Regions from separate parts of the Bradyrhizobium sp. i1.15.2 genome, predicted to be linked through region 1. Evidence: predicted binding sites of a transcription regulator. Region 1 holds the regulator's gene; the other holds the start of a gene.
The links. The regulator PhoB, encoded in region 1, activates phosphate uptake and scavenging genes when phosphate is short. The targets are predictions, from matches to a motif close to TGTCATNNANCTGTCAT.
Positions count from the first base shown of each region.

Region 2: a site for PhoB is predicted at 2,699-2,715, ahead of phnC (phosphonate ABC transporter ATP-binding protein). Genes of this name have one in related genera too.

Region 1 covers NZ_JBEPRQ010000001.1:487,593-492,999, forward strand. Annotated here, with positions in the region: gene ABIB80_RS02370 (aspartate aminotransferase family protein) at 1-440, opposite strand, end outside; gene ABIB80_RS02375 (GcrA family cell cycle regulator) at 896-1,408, shown strand; gene phoB (phosphate regulon transcriptional regulator PhoB) at 1,628-2,335, opposite strand; gene phoU (phosphate signaling complex protein PhoU) at 2,359-3,075, opposite strand; gene pstB (phosphate ABC transporter ATP-binding protein PstB) at 3,087-3,908, opposite strand; gene pstA (phosphate ABC transporter permease PstA) at 3,905-4,750, opposite strand; gene pstC (phosphate ABC transporter permease subunit PstC) at 4,755-5,407, opposite strand, start outside.
Region 2 covers NZ_JBEPRQ010000001.1:308,952-314,358, forward strand. Annotated here, with positions in the region: gene phnE (phosphonate ABC transporter, permease protein PhnE) at 1-692, opposite strand, end outside; gene phnD (phosphonate ABC transporter substrate-binding protein) at 769-1,704, opposite strand; gene phnC (phosphonate ABC transporter ATP-binding protein) at 1,768-2,577, opposite strand; gene ABIB80_RS01540 (LbetaH domain-containing protein) at 2,761-3,420, shown strand; gene ABIB80_RS01545 (alpha-D-ribose 1-methylphosphonate 5-triphosphate diphosphatase) at 3,417-4,610, shown strand; gene ABIB80_RS01550 (DUF1045 domain-containing protein) at 4,629-5,327, shown strand; gene ABIB80_RS01555 (hypothetical protein) at 5,331-5,407, opposite strand, start outside.

The sequences.
Region 1 (5,407 bases):
GCCGAACCCGTCGCGGCCAGCGTCGCCAGCGTGCGGCCATGGAAGGCGCCTTCGAAGGTGATCATGCGATAGCGGTCTGGATGGCCCTTCGCGGCGTGATAGCGGCGCACGACCTTGATCACGCATTCCAGCGCTTCGGCGCCGGAATTGCAGAAGAACACGAAGTCCGCGAAACTTTCATTGCACAGGCGCGCGGCAAGCTTTTCGCCGTCCGGGCTCTGGAACAGGTTCGACATGTGCCAGAGCTTCGTGGCCTGTTCCTGCAACGCCGCGACCAGCGCCGGATGGGCATGGCCGAGCGCATTCACCGCCACCCCGGAGGTGAAATCGAGATAGCGCTCGCCATTGGTCGCGATCAGCCAGCAGCCTTCGCCACGCTCGAAACCGAGGTCGGACCTGGCGAAAACGGGGAGCAAATGCGGCGCTGCGCTGTTAGTCATGACGGTCACTTGAATGTTGCGGACGGTGTAAGCGTGCATTACGCAACGCACCATCGACCGGCCCGGAAAACGAAACGTGCCGCCTCTTGAGGGCGGCACGTGCGACTATCTTAGGCCTGGTGAAACGGGTGTCAATGCCGCCCGGAAAGCCTCGCGAAACGCTGAATCCGTAGTCTTGCGGTGCCGATTTTGCGGGATTTAGCCACGGAACATGTGGAAGCGAGTCGGCGGACTCTTGCGCGGGAGTCACGCCATATTGTAGCGTTTGGATTGTCAGATACGACATCTCGTGCAGTGGTTCTGATCTTTAAGTCCTTATGTACCGGCGTAAACGTTCGGGCGTTCAAGACGCGCCCGGCGAGCCTTAAGGGATTCTGGCGGCACGGGTTTTTGAAGGCTTAGGCATTCGCTGCGAGGCCCCAGGATGGCTGGCGCGCAGCGAGGGAAAGGGTGCAATGACGGTTTTGACCTGGTCCGATGATCGCGTCGAGCAGCTGAAAAAGCTCTGGGAGGCCGGACTTTCGGCCAGCCAGATCGCGGCGGAGCTCGGCAATGTGACCCGCAATGCCGTGATCGGCAAAGTGCACAGGCTCGGTCTTTCGGGCCGCGCCAAGAGCCCATCATCGGCAGCGCCCCGGCCGCGCAAGGCGCGCCCCGCGCAGCACATGATGCGGGTGAGCCGCCCGATCTCGCGCGGCAACACCGCGCTGGCGCAGGCCTTCGAGGTCGAGGCTGAGCCGGATCCGGTCACCTACGACAACGTGGTGCCGATGAGCCAGCGGCTGTCGCTGCTCGAATTGAACGAGGCGACCTGCCACTGGCCGGTCGGCGATCCCTCGAGCCCGGACTTCTTCTTCTGCGGTGGACGGGCGCTGTCCGGCCTGCCCTATTGCGCCCAGCACTCGCGTGTTGCGTACCAGCCGGCGTCGGATCGGCGCCGCGCACCGGTGAAGCCGGGTCCGCGGTAATCAGGGCAAGTCGTCGCGCAAAGACAGTTCAATAATTTCAGTGTCGTCCTGGCGAAAGCCAGGACCCATACTCCGAGCACGCAGTAGTCGTGCGAAAGGGGTAACTCTGAGTCTTCGCCAAACCACTCCCTGTGGTTATGGGTCCCGGATCAGCGCTCGCTTGTCCGGGACGACATCGGAGAATGCAGGGACAGCTCGCCAACAAACAAGCCTGCAACCCTACACCTGCTCCGCCTTCGCAAACCGATCATCCAGCGCGTAGCCGGCGCCGCGGACGGTGCGGATCGGGTCTTGCTCGCGGCCGAGATTGAGCAGCTTGCGCAGGCGGCCGATATGCACGTCGACGGTACGCTCGTCGATATAGATGTCGCGGCCCCAGACGCTGTCGAGCAGTTGCTCGCGCGAGAACACCCGGCCCGGATGCTCCAGGAAGAACTCCAGCAGGCGATATTCGGTCGGACCGAGATCGATCGGCCGGCCCGATCGCGCCACGCGGCGCTTGTCACGGTCGAGCTCGATGTCGCCAAAAGCAAGCACGGTGGCGAGCCGCTCCGGGCTTGCACGCCGCAGCAGGCCCTTCACGCGTGCCAGCAGCTCCGGCACCGAGAACGGCTTGACGATGTAATCGTCGGCGCCGGTCGCAAGACCCCGCACCCGCTCGCTCTCCTCACCGCGCGCGGTGAGCATGATGATCGGGAGCTGCTTGGTCTCGGGACGGGTGCGAAGCCGCCGGCACAATTCGATGCCTGACAGGCCCGGCAGCATCCAGTCGAGCACGATCAGATCGGGGATGTGCTCCTTGAGGCGGGTGTCGGCGTCGTCGCCGCGCATCACCGTCTCGACGTCATAGCCGTCGCCTTCGAGGTTGTAGCGGAGAAGCTCGGTCAGGGCTTCCTCGTCCTCAACCACCATAATGCGTGCGCCCATCGCGTCGTCGCTCCCTTAAGTCTTCAGGTGTTCGGTACCGTGTTGGCGAAGGTCGTCATGTCGCCCTTCGGCCGCTTGTCGGTGATCGCCTGGCCCTCGATCATGTAGAACACGGTCTCGGCGATGTTGGTGGCGTGGTCGCCGATCCGCTCGATGTTCTTGGCGCAGAACATCAGGTGAATACAGAACGAGATGTTGCGCGGATCCTCCATCATGTAGGTGAGGAGCTCGCGGAACAGCGAGGTGCAGATGGCGTCGACTTCCTCGTCGCCCTTCCACACCGCCATCGCCGCCGGCAAATCATGCGCGGCATAGGCGTCCAGCACCGACTTGACCTGCTGCTGCACGAGGTCGGTCATGTGCTCGAGGCCGCGGAACAGCTTGAGCGGATGGAAGTCCGTCTCCAGCGCCGCGACGCGCTTGCCCATGTTCTTGGCGAGGTCGCCGATGCGCTCGAGATCGGTCGCGACGCGCATGGCGCCGACGATCTCGCGCAGATCGACCGCCATCGGCTGGCGGCGGGCGATGGTGAGCACCGCACGCTCCTCGATGCGCTTCTGCAGCGCGTCGAGCTCGGTGTCGATGGCGACGACGCGCTGGCCGAGCGGGACGTCGCGGCGGATCAGCGCGTCGACGGACTCGACGATCATGCGCTCGGCGATGCCGCCCATCTCGGCGACCAGGCGGGTGAGTTCCTGGAGGTCGGTGTCGAAAGCCTTTGCGGTATGTTCGGAAGCCATGTCGCGTCTCCTCAGCCGAACCGGCCGGTGATGTAATCCTGCGTGCGCCGGTCGGTCGGCGACGTGAAGATCTTGCTGGTGTCGTCGAACTCGATCAGCTCGCCGAGATACATGAAGGCGGTCTTGTCGGAGACGCGCGCCGCCTGCTGCATGTTGTGGGTGACGATCGCGATCGTGTAATCCTCGGACAGCTCCTGGATCAGCTCCTCGACCTTGGCGGTCGAGATCGGGTCGAGCGCCGAACAGGGTTCGTCGAACAGGATCACCTCGGGCCGCACCGCGACGGTGCGGGCGATGCAGAGGCGCTGCTGCTGGCCGCCGGAGAGCGACAGGCCGGAGGCGTTGAGCTTGTCCTTGACCTCGTTCCACAGCGCGCCGCCGCGCAGCGCCTTCTCGACGCGGCCGTCCATTTCGGACTTCGAGATCTTCTCATACAGGCGGATGCCGAACGCGATGTTCTCGTAGATCGTCATCGGGAACGGCGTCGGCTTCTGGAACACCATGCCGACGCGGGCGCGCAGCAAATTGAGGTCCAGCTTGCCGTCGAGGATGTTGGTCTGGTCGAGCATCAGCTGACCAGTGGCGCGCTGGCCGGGATAGAGGTCGTACATCCGGTTGAAGATGCGCAGCAGGGTCGACTTGCCGCAGCCCGACGGACCGATGAACGCCGTGACGCGATTGGCGCCCAGCGTCAGGTTGATGTTCTTCAGCGCGTGGTGCTCGCCGTAATAGAAGTTCAGGTTGCGCACGGTCACCTTCGGGGGCGCCTCCGGCAGCACCGGCGCGTGGGGCAGCCCACCGGCCGCGCTCATCGATACGGAAAGATCACTCATTTTGCGGTCCTCTCGGCGCCAAGGATGCGCGCGCCAATATTAAGGGCAAGAACGGTCAGGGTGATGAGCAGCGCCCCGCTCCAGGCCAATTGCTTCCAATAGGCATAGGGGCTCTGCACGAAGTTGTTGATGGTGACAGGCAGGTTCGCCATCGTCTTATTCAGGCCGAGGCTGAAGAACTGGTTCGACAGCGCGGTGAACAGCAGCGGCGCAGTTTCACCGGCGACGCGAGCGGTTGCGAGCAGCACGCCGGTGATGAGGCCGGAGCGCGCGGCGCGATAAGCGATCCGCTTGATCACCAGCGAACGCGGCAGGCCGAGCGCCGAGGCCGCCTCGCGCAGCGCGTTCGGCACCAGCAGCAGCATGTCCTCGGTCGTGCGCAGCACCACCGGGATCACGATGACCGCGAGCGCGAGCGAGCCTGCGATCGCCGAGAAGCCGCGCATCGGCACCACCACCGCGCCGTAGATGAACAGGCCGATGATGATCGAGGGCGCCGAGAGCAGGATGTCGTTGATGAAGCGGATCACCGAGGTCAGCCGGTCATTGCGGCCGTATTCGGCGAGATAGGTGCCGGCGAACATGCCGAGCGGCGCGCCAATGCCGACGCCGATCACGGTCATGATCAGCGAGCCGACGATGGCGTTGAGCAGGCCGCCCTCGTTCGATCCGGGAGGCGGCGTGTTCTCGGTGAACAGCTGGACATTGAGTCCCGCCAGTCCATTGTAGAGCAGCGTGATCAGGATCAGCGCGAGCCAGGTGACGCCGAAGGCCGTTGCGGCGATGCAGAGCCCGCGAACGACGATGTCCTTGCGGCGGCGGCGTGAATAGATCGGATTCATGGCGCTAGTTCCCCGCCTTCTTTTCCAGCCGCATCAGCATCAGCCGCGCCGCTGCGAGCACGAAGAAGGTCAGCACGAACAGCAGGAGGCCGAGCAGGATCAGGCCGGACTGGTGCAGGCCGTCGCTCTCGGCGAACTCGGATGCGATCGCCGCCGAGATCGTGGTGCCGGGGGCGAAGATCGAGGACGAGATCCGGAACGAGTTGCCGATGATGAAGGTCACCGCCATGGTCTCGCCGAGCGCCCGGCCCAGCGCCAGCATGACGCCACCGATGACGCCGACGCGGGTGTAGGGGATCACCACGCTGCGGACGACTTCCCAGGTGGTGCAGCCGACGCCGTAGGCGGCTTCCTTCAGCACCGGAGGCACGGTCTTGAACACGTCGACTGAGATCGAGGTGATGAAGGGCAGCACCATGATGGCGAGGATCAGCGCGGCATTGAACAGGCTGAGATAGGACGGGGGACCTGCGAAGATCGCGCCCAGCACGGGCACGCCGTCGAAGATCTTGATCATGAAGGGCTGGAACGTGTTGGCGAGGAACGGACCCAACACGAAGAAGCCCCACATGCCGTAGATGATCGAGGGGATGCCGGCGAGCAGCTCGATCGCCATGCCGATCGGGCGGCGCAGCCATTGCGGGCAGAGCTCGGTGA
Region 2 (5,407 bases), 180 kb from region 1:
TTGATCTCGAAACGCAGCAGCGCGTAGCTGGCATAGCCTGCCATGACCTGCGGCAGGATGGCGAAGCGCATACAGGAGAGCCAGCTTGCGCCGGTCGAGCGAACGCCTTCGACCGGCTTCATGTCGGCGTTCTCGACGATCTCCGAGAACAGCTTGCCGAGCGCGCCGGTGGAGTGAATCGCAATTGCGAGCACACCCGCCATCGGACCGAGACCGAAGGCGATCACGAAGATCAGCGCAAACACGATGCCGGGCACCGTGCGGGCGAATTCGAGCAGGCGCCGCACCGTGAAACGCAGCCAGGGCGCGGGCGAGGTGTTTTCAGCAGCGAAGAAGTTGAGGCAAAATGCAAAAACCGCGCCGATCAACGTGCCGACATAGGAGATCAGCACGGTCTCGCCCAGCATCTTCAGCCATTTGCGCCAGCCCCACAGCCACTCGCCGACATCGGTCCAGACCCGCTGTCCGTTGTCGAGTGTAAGGATGCGGTCGAAATAGCTGATGAAGTTGCCGTAATGGGTGAACAGCGTGCGCAGATTCACTTCGGCGCCGAACGCGGCCAGACACAGTGCAGCGGCGAAGATCACGGCTCCAAACAGGAGTCGGAGCCGCCTGCGCGCGACCGCCTGGCGATAGGCGGCGTTGAGCACGGCGAGCTGCTGCTCGGGAAGGATCGAAACCGCGACGGTCATCTGATCAGGAAAGGTGGTCGATCAAAGAGAAAGAGCCGGGTCCATCGACCCGGCTCCAGTGGCATCGTCCCGATACTCAGGACGCCTTCTTCTTACGCAGCGCATCGACGAACTTGATCAGCTCGATCGTGCCATCCCAATCCTTGGTGGTCGCGGGATGAAAACCCTTCTTCTGGCCGTCCTGGAGGCGATCGAAGGCCGCCTTGTCCTTGGCCGGCGCGTCGAAGAACGCCTTGGCGATGGCGGCCTTGGCCTCTTCCGGCAGGTCGGAATTGTAGGCATAGGGGCCGTTGATGATGGGCGCCGATTTGTGGATGATGCGGAAATCGTCCTTCTTCATCGCCGAGCCGTCGGCATTCTTCAGCATGCCCTTGGTCAGCATCTGCGCCAGCGTCGAATCGTCATCGCTGGTCCACTGGTTGGCGGCAACGTCGACAGTGCCCTGCGCCAGCGCCAGGATCGCGTTCTCATGGCTGCCGGTGAAGACGACCTTGCTGAAATAGGTGTCGGCATCCGCGATGCCCATCTTGTCGAGCTCGAAGCGCGGCACGTTGTTGCCGGAGGTCGAGTTCGGGTCGACCAGGCCGAGGTTCTTGCCTTTGAGCTGGTCGATGCTCTTGTAGGGGCTGCTCGTCTTGACGAAGAACACCGAGTAGTAGCCGGTCGAGCCGTCGGAATTGATGTCGTTGGCGAAGGCGTCGGTCTTGACGCCGGTCAGGCGGGCGCGGGCGAACGAGGCAGAGCCGTAGCTCGCGATGTGGATGTTGCCGGCGCGCTGGCCTTCGATCACGGCAGCGTAGTCGTTGGCGATGCGCAGCGTGACTTTCACGCCCAGTTCCTTGGAGAGATAGCTCATGAACGGCGCCCAGCGCTCGGTGACGCCCGAGGCGTTTTCCGCCGGAATGACCGCGAAGGTCAGCTCGGGATATTTGGCCTTCCAGTCTTCGGCGGACGCGGAAGCCGTGAACGCGAGCGCGGCGGCGCCGGCAAGAATCAATCTGCGAGTAATCATGATAGCCTCTTCATTGGTTGAGGTCGGTTGACGCAAAACTGGTGAGTCCTGAAGCGGCGCAGCTCAGGCGGCGGCCGCCGTTCCAAGCGCCGGAATGCCTTGTCGCACCGGTGCAGGCGTGCCGCCCATGACATCGGCGGCTTCGAGATCGTAGAGCTCGCGCGCAACGTGCTCGGTCAACTCGGCCGGCGCGCCGTCGAACACCACGCGACCCTGCGCCATGCCGATCAGCCGGTCGCAATAGCTGCGCGCCAGATCGAGCGAATGCAGGTTGCAGAGCACGGTGATGCCGAAATGCTTGTTGATGCGCAGCAGCGCATCCATCACGATCTTGGTGTTGCGCGGGTCGAGCGAGGCGATAGGCTCGTCGGCGAGAATGATGTCGGGCTGCTGCACCAGCGCGCGGGCGATCGCCACGCGCTGCTGCTGGCCGCCGGAGAGCTGATCGGCGCGCTGGGCTGCGAGCGGGGCGATATCGAACTGTTCGAGCGCGGACATCGCCAGCGCCTTGTCCTGCTCGGGCCAGGTCTGCGACAGCGAGCGCCAGGCTGGCATCGTCGCGAGCCGTCCCATCAGGACGTTGGTGAGAACATCGAGCCGGCCGACCAGGTTGAACTGCTGAAAGATCATCGCCGAGCGCGCTCGCCACTGCCGCAGCTCCTTGCCGCGCAACGCGGTGACGTCGAGGCCGTCGAACAGGATGCGACCCTGCGAAGGCGTCGCGAGACGGTTGATGGTCCGCAGCAGGGTCGACTTGCCGGCGCCGGACCGTCCGATCACGCCGACGAAACCGCCGGGAGAGACTTGAAACGAAGCGTCGTCCACCGCGGCTTTCACGCCGAAGCGACACGTCAGACCTTCAACCACCAGCATGCAGGGCTCCAGAGTAGCTGGGACCCACCGCTAACGCCGGCGCTTGACACTTGTGTGACACGGACGTTGCGGTGCGGCGATCCTACACACCTCATCCCCTGTTCATCCCCTGTCATCGCGTCGTCATGACATTGTCATCAAGCCGCTCGAAGGGAAACGCCCGCCCTCTCGTTCGGATGCAACATGGCCGCCAAAGCTCTTTCGGTCCAGCCGACCATCGATCCCTCGGCGAAGCTGCACGACACCAGGCTTGGGGCCTACACCGAGGTCGGCGCGCGCACGATGCTGCACGAAGTGACGATGGGCGAGTACTCCTATGTCGTGAACGACGCCCAGATCACCTACACCACCATCGGAAAATTCTGCTCGATCGCGGCGATGACACGGATCAATCCGGGCAATCACCCGATGAACCGCGCCACGCAGGCGCACTTCACCTATCGGTCGAGCGCCTATTTCGAAGGCGAGAGCGACGACACGGAATTCTTCGACTGGCGGCGCCAGCATCACGTCCATATCGGTCACGACGTCTGGATCGGTCACGGCGCGATCGTGCTGCCGGGTCGCAACATCGGCACCGGCGCGGTGATCGCGGCCGGCGCCATCGTCACCAAGGACGTGCCGGCCTACACCATCGTCGCCGGCAATCCGGCGCGCATCGTGCGCCGGCGGTTCTCGGAAGAGGTTGCGGGGCGGCTTGCGAGGCTCGCCTGGTGGGACTGGGATCACGACAAGTTGTGTGAAGCCCTGCCCGATTTCCGCAAGCTCGGGATTGAGGATTTCCTCACGACATACGAAGCAGGGGCACCTTCCTCTGCCAGCAAACGAAGCGCGGTCGCGTGACAGACATATTCCTCGAGGGCGGCCGGGCCCTGATCGGCTCCGAATTCGTCGAAACGTCGCTTCTCGTGTCCGGAACGGACATCGCGCAGGTCGATGGCTCTCGCAGCCGCGTACGACTTGCGATCGACGCGCGCGACCTGCTGGTGCTGCCTGGCATCGTCGATCTGCACGGTGATGCCTTCGAGCGACAGATGATGCCGCGTGCCGGGGTCGACTTCCCGATCGATGTGGCGCTCGCCGACAGCGATCGCCAGGCGATCAGCAACGGCATCACCACGGTGTTTCACGCCACGACCTGTTCGTGGGAGCCGGGCCTGCGCAGCGCCGACAATGCGCGCGGCCTGATGGAGGCGATCGAACGGCAGCGCCCGCAGTTTGCCGCCGACACCCGCTTTCACCTGCGCCACGAGACCTACAATCTCGACGCCGAGGCCGAGATCTCGCAGTGGCTCAGCGAGGGCCGCGTCGACCTGTTCGCCTTCAACGACCACATGGACGGCACGGTTGGGGACATGGCCAAGCCCCGCAAGCGCAACCGCATGGTGGAGCGCACCGGCCTCTCGGGTGAAGATTTCGACCGGCTGGTCGGACACATAATGTCCCGCGCCGCGGATGTGCCGGCTTCCGTGTCGCGACTCGCCGCGGCGGCGCGCGCCGCCGACGTGCGGATGCTCTCGCATGACGATGCGACGCCGGCGATGCGCCAGAGCTTTCGCGCGATGGGCGTGGCGATCGCGGAGTTTCCGATCAACGAGGAGACGGCGCGGGCGGCAACAAGCCACGGTGATGCCATCGTCTACGGCGCGCCAAACGTCCTGCGCGGCGGTAGCCACACCGGCTGGACCAAGGCATCCGACATGATCGCCAAAGGGCTCTGCTCGGTGCTGGCCTCGGACTACTACTATCCCGCGCAGCTGCTCGCAGCGTTCCGGCTCGCCGCCGATGGCGTGCTGCCGTTGACCGAGGCCTGGAATCTGGTCTCCGCCGCGCCTGCGCGCGCGACCGGCCTTGCCGATCGCGGCGTACTCGCTGAAGGACGGCGCGCGGACATTCTGCTGGTCGACGACCGCGTGCCGCTGCGGCCGCGGCTGATCGCCGTGATATCAGGCGGCAAGCTCGTACATCTCACCGACGCGACGCGGTTGCTTGGCATGGCAGCTGCCCCGCGCGAAGCTGTCGCCGCGGCATAAACCGGTTATGTTCGGTCCATGACAGATTTTCCCCGCTACGCGATCTACCATGCCGCCAGTGCCGACAGCGCCGTCTCGCGCTTCGGCGCCGAACTGCTCGGCTATGATGCGCATACCGGCCGAGAGCTGCCGTTCCCGGACGAGGCCCTGCGCACGGCTCCGGACTGGCGTGATGTCACCGCCGATCCCCGCAAATACGGCTTTCACGCCACGCTGAAGGCGCCGATGGCGCTGGCGTCCGACAGGCGCGAGGTCGAGCTTGTTGCGGCCTGCGCGACATTCGCCGGCAGGGCACGCGCAATTCCGGTGATCCGCCCGGTCGTCGATTCCATCAGCGGCTTCATCGCCGTCATTCCGGCGGAGCCGGTCGGCGAACTCCAGCAGCTCGCCGCCGATTGCGCGCGCGACTTCGATTCCTTCCGCGCGCCGCTGAGCGCGGAAGACCGCGCGCGGCGCAAGCCGGAGAAGCTGAGCGAACGGCAACGCGACTATCTCGACCGCTGGGGCTATCCTTACGTGATGGAGGAATTCCGCTTCCACATGACGCTGACGGGCCGGCTCGACGCGGAGCGGCGCGGGCCGATTCTGGACATGCTGCGGGGAAGGTTTGCTGCGCTCGGTCTCAAGACGCTTGCGATCGATCGCGTCGCGCTGTTCAAGCAGGATGACGCCAAAGCTCGCTTCCGCATCATCGGCGAGTGGGCCTTGACGCAGTAAGCGTCAGTGCCAGCTCGCGAGATTGAAGCCGAGCGCCACAACGCCAACCAGAATGAGGCTGGTCGCCCAGATTACATCCA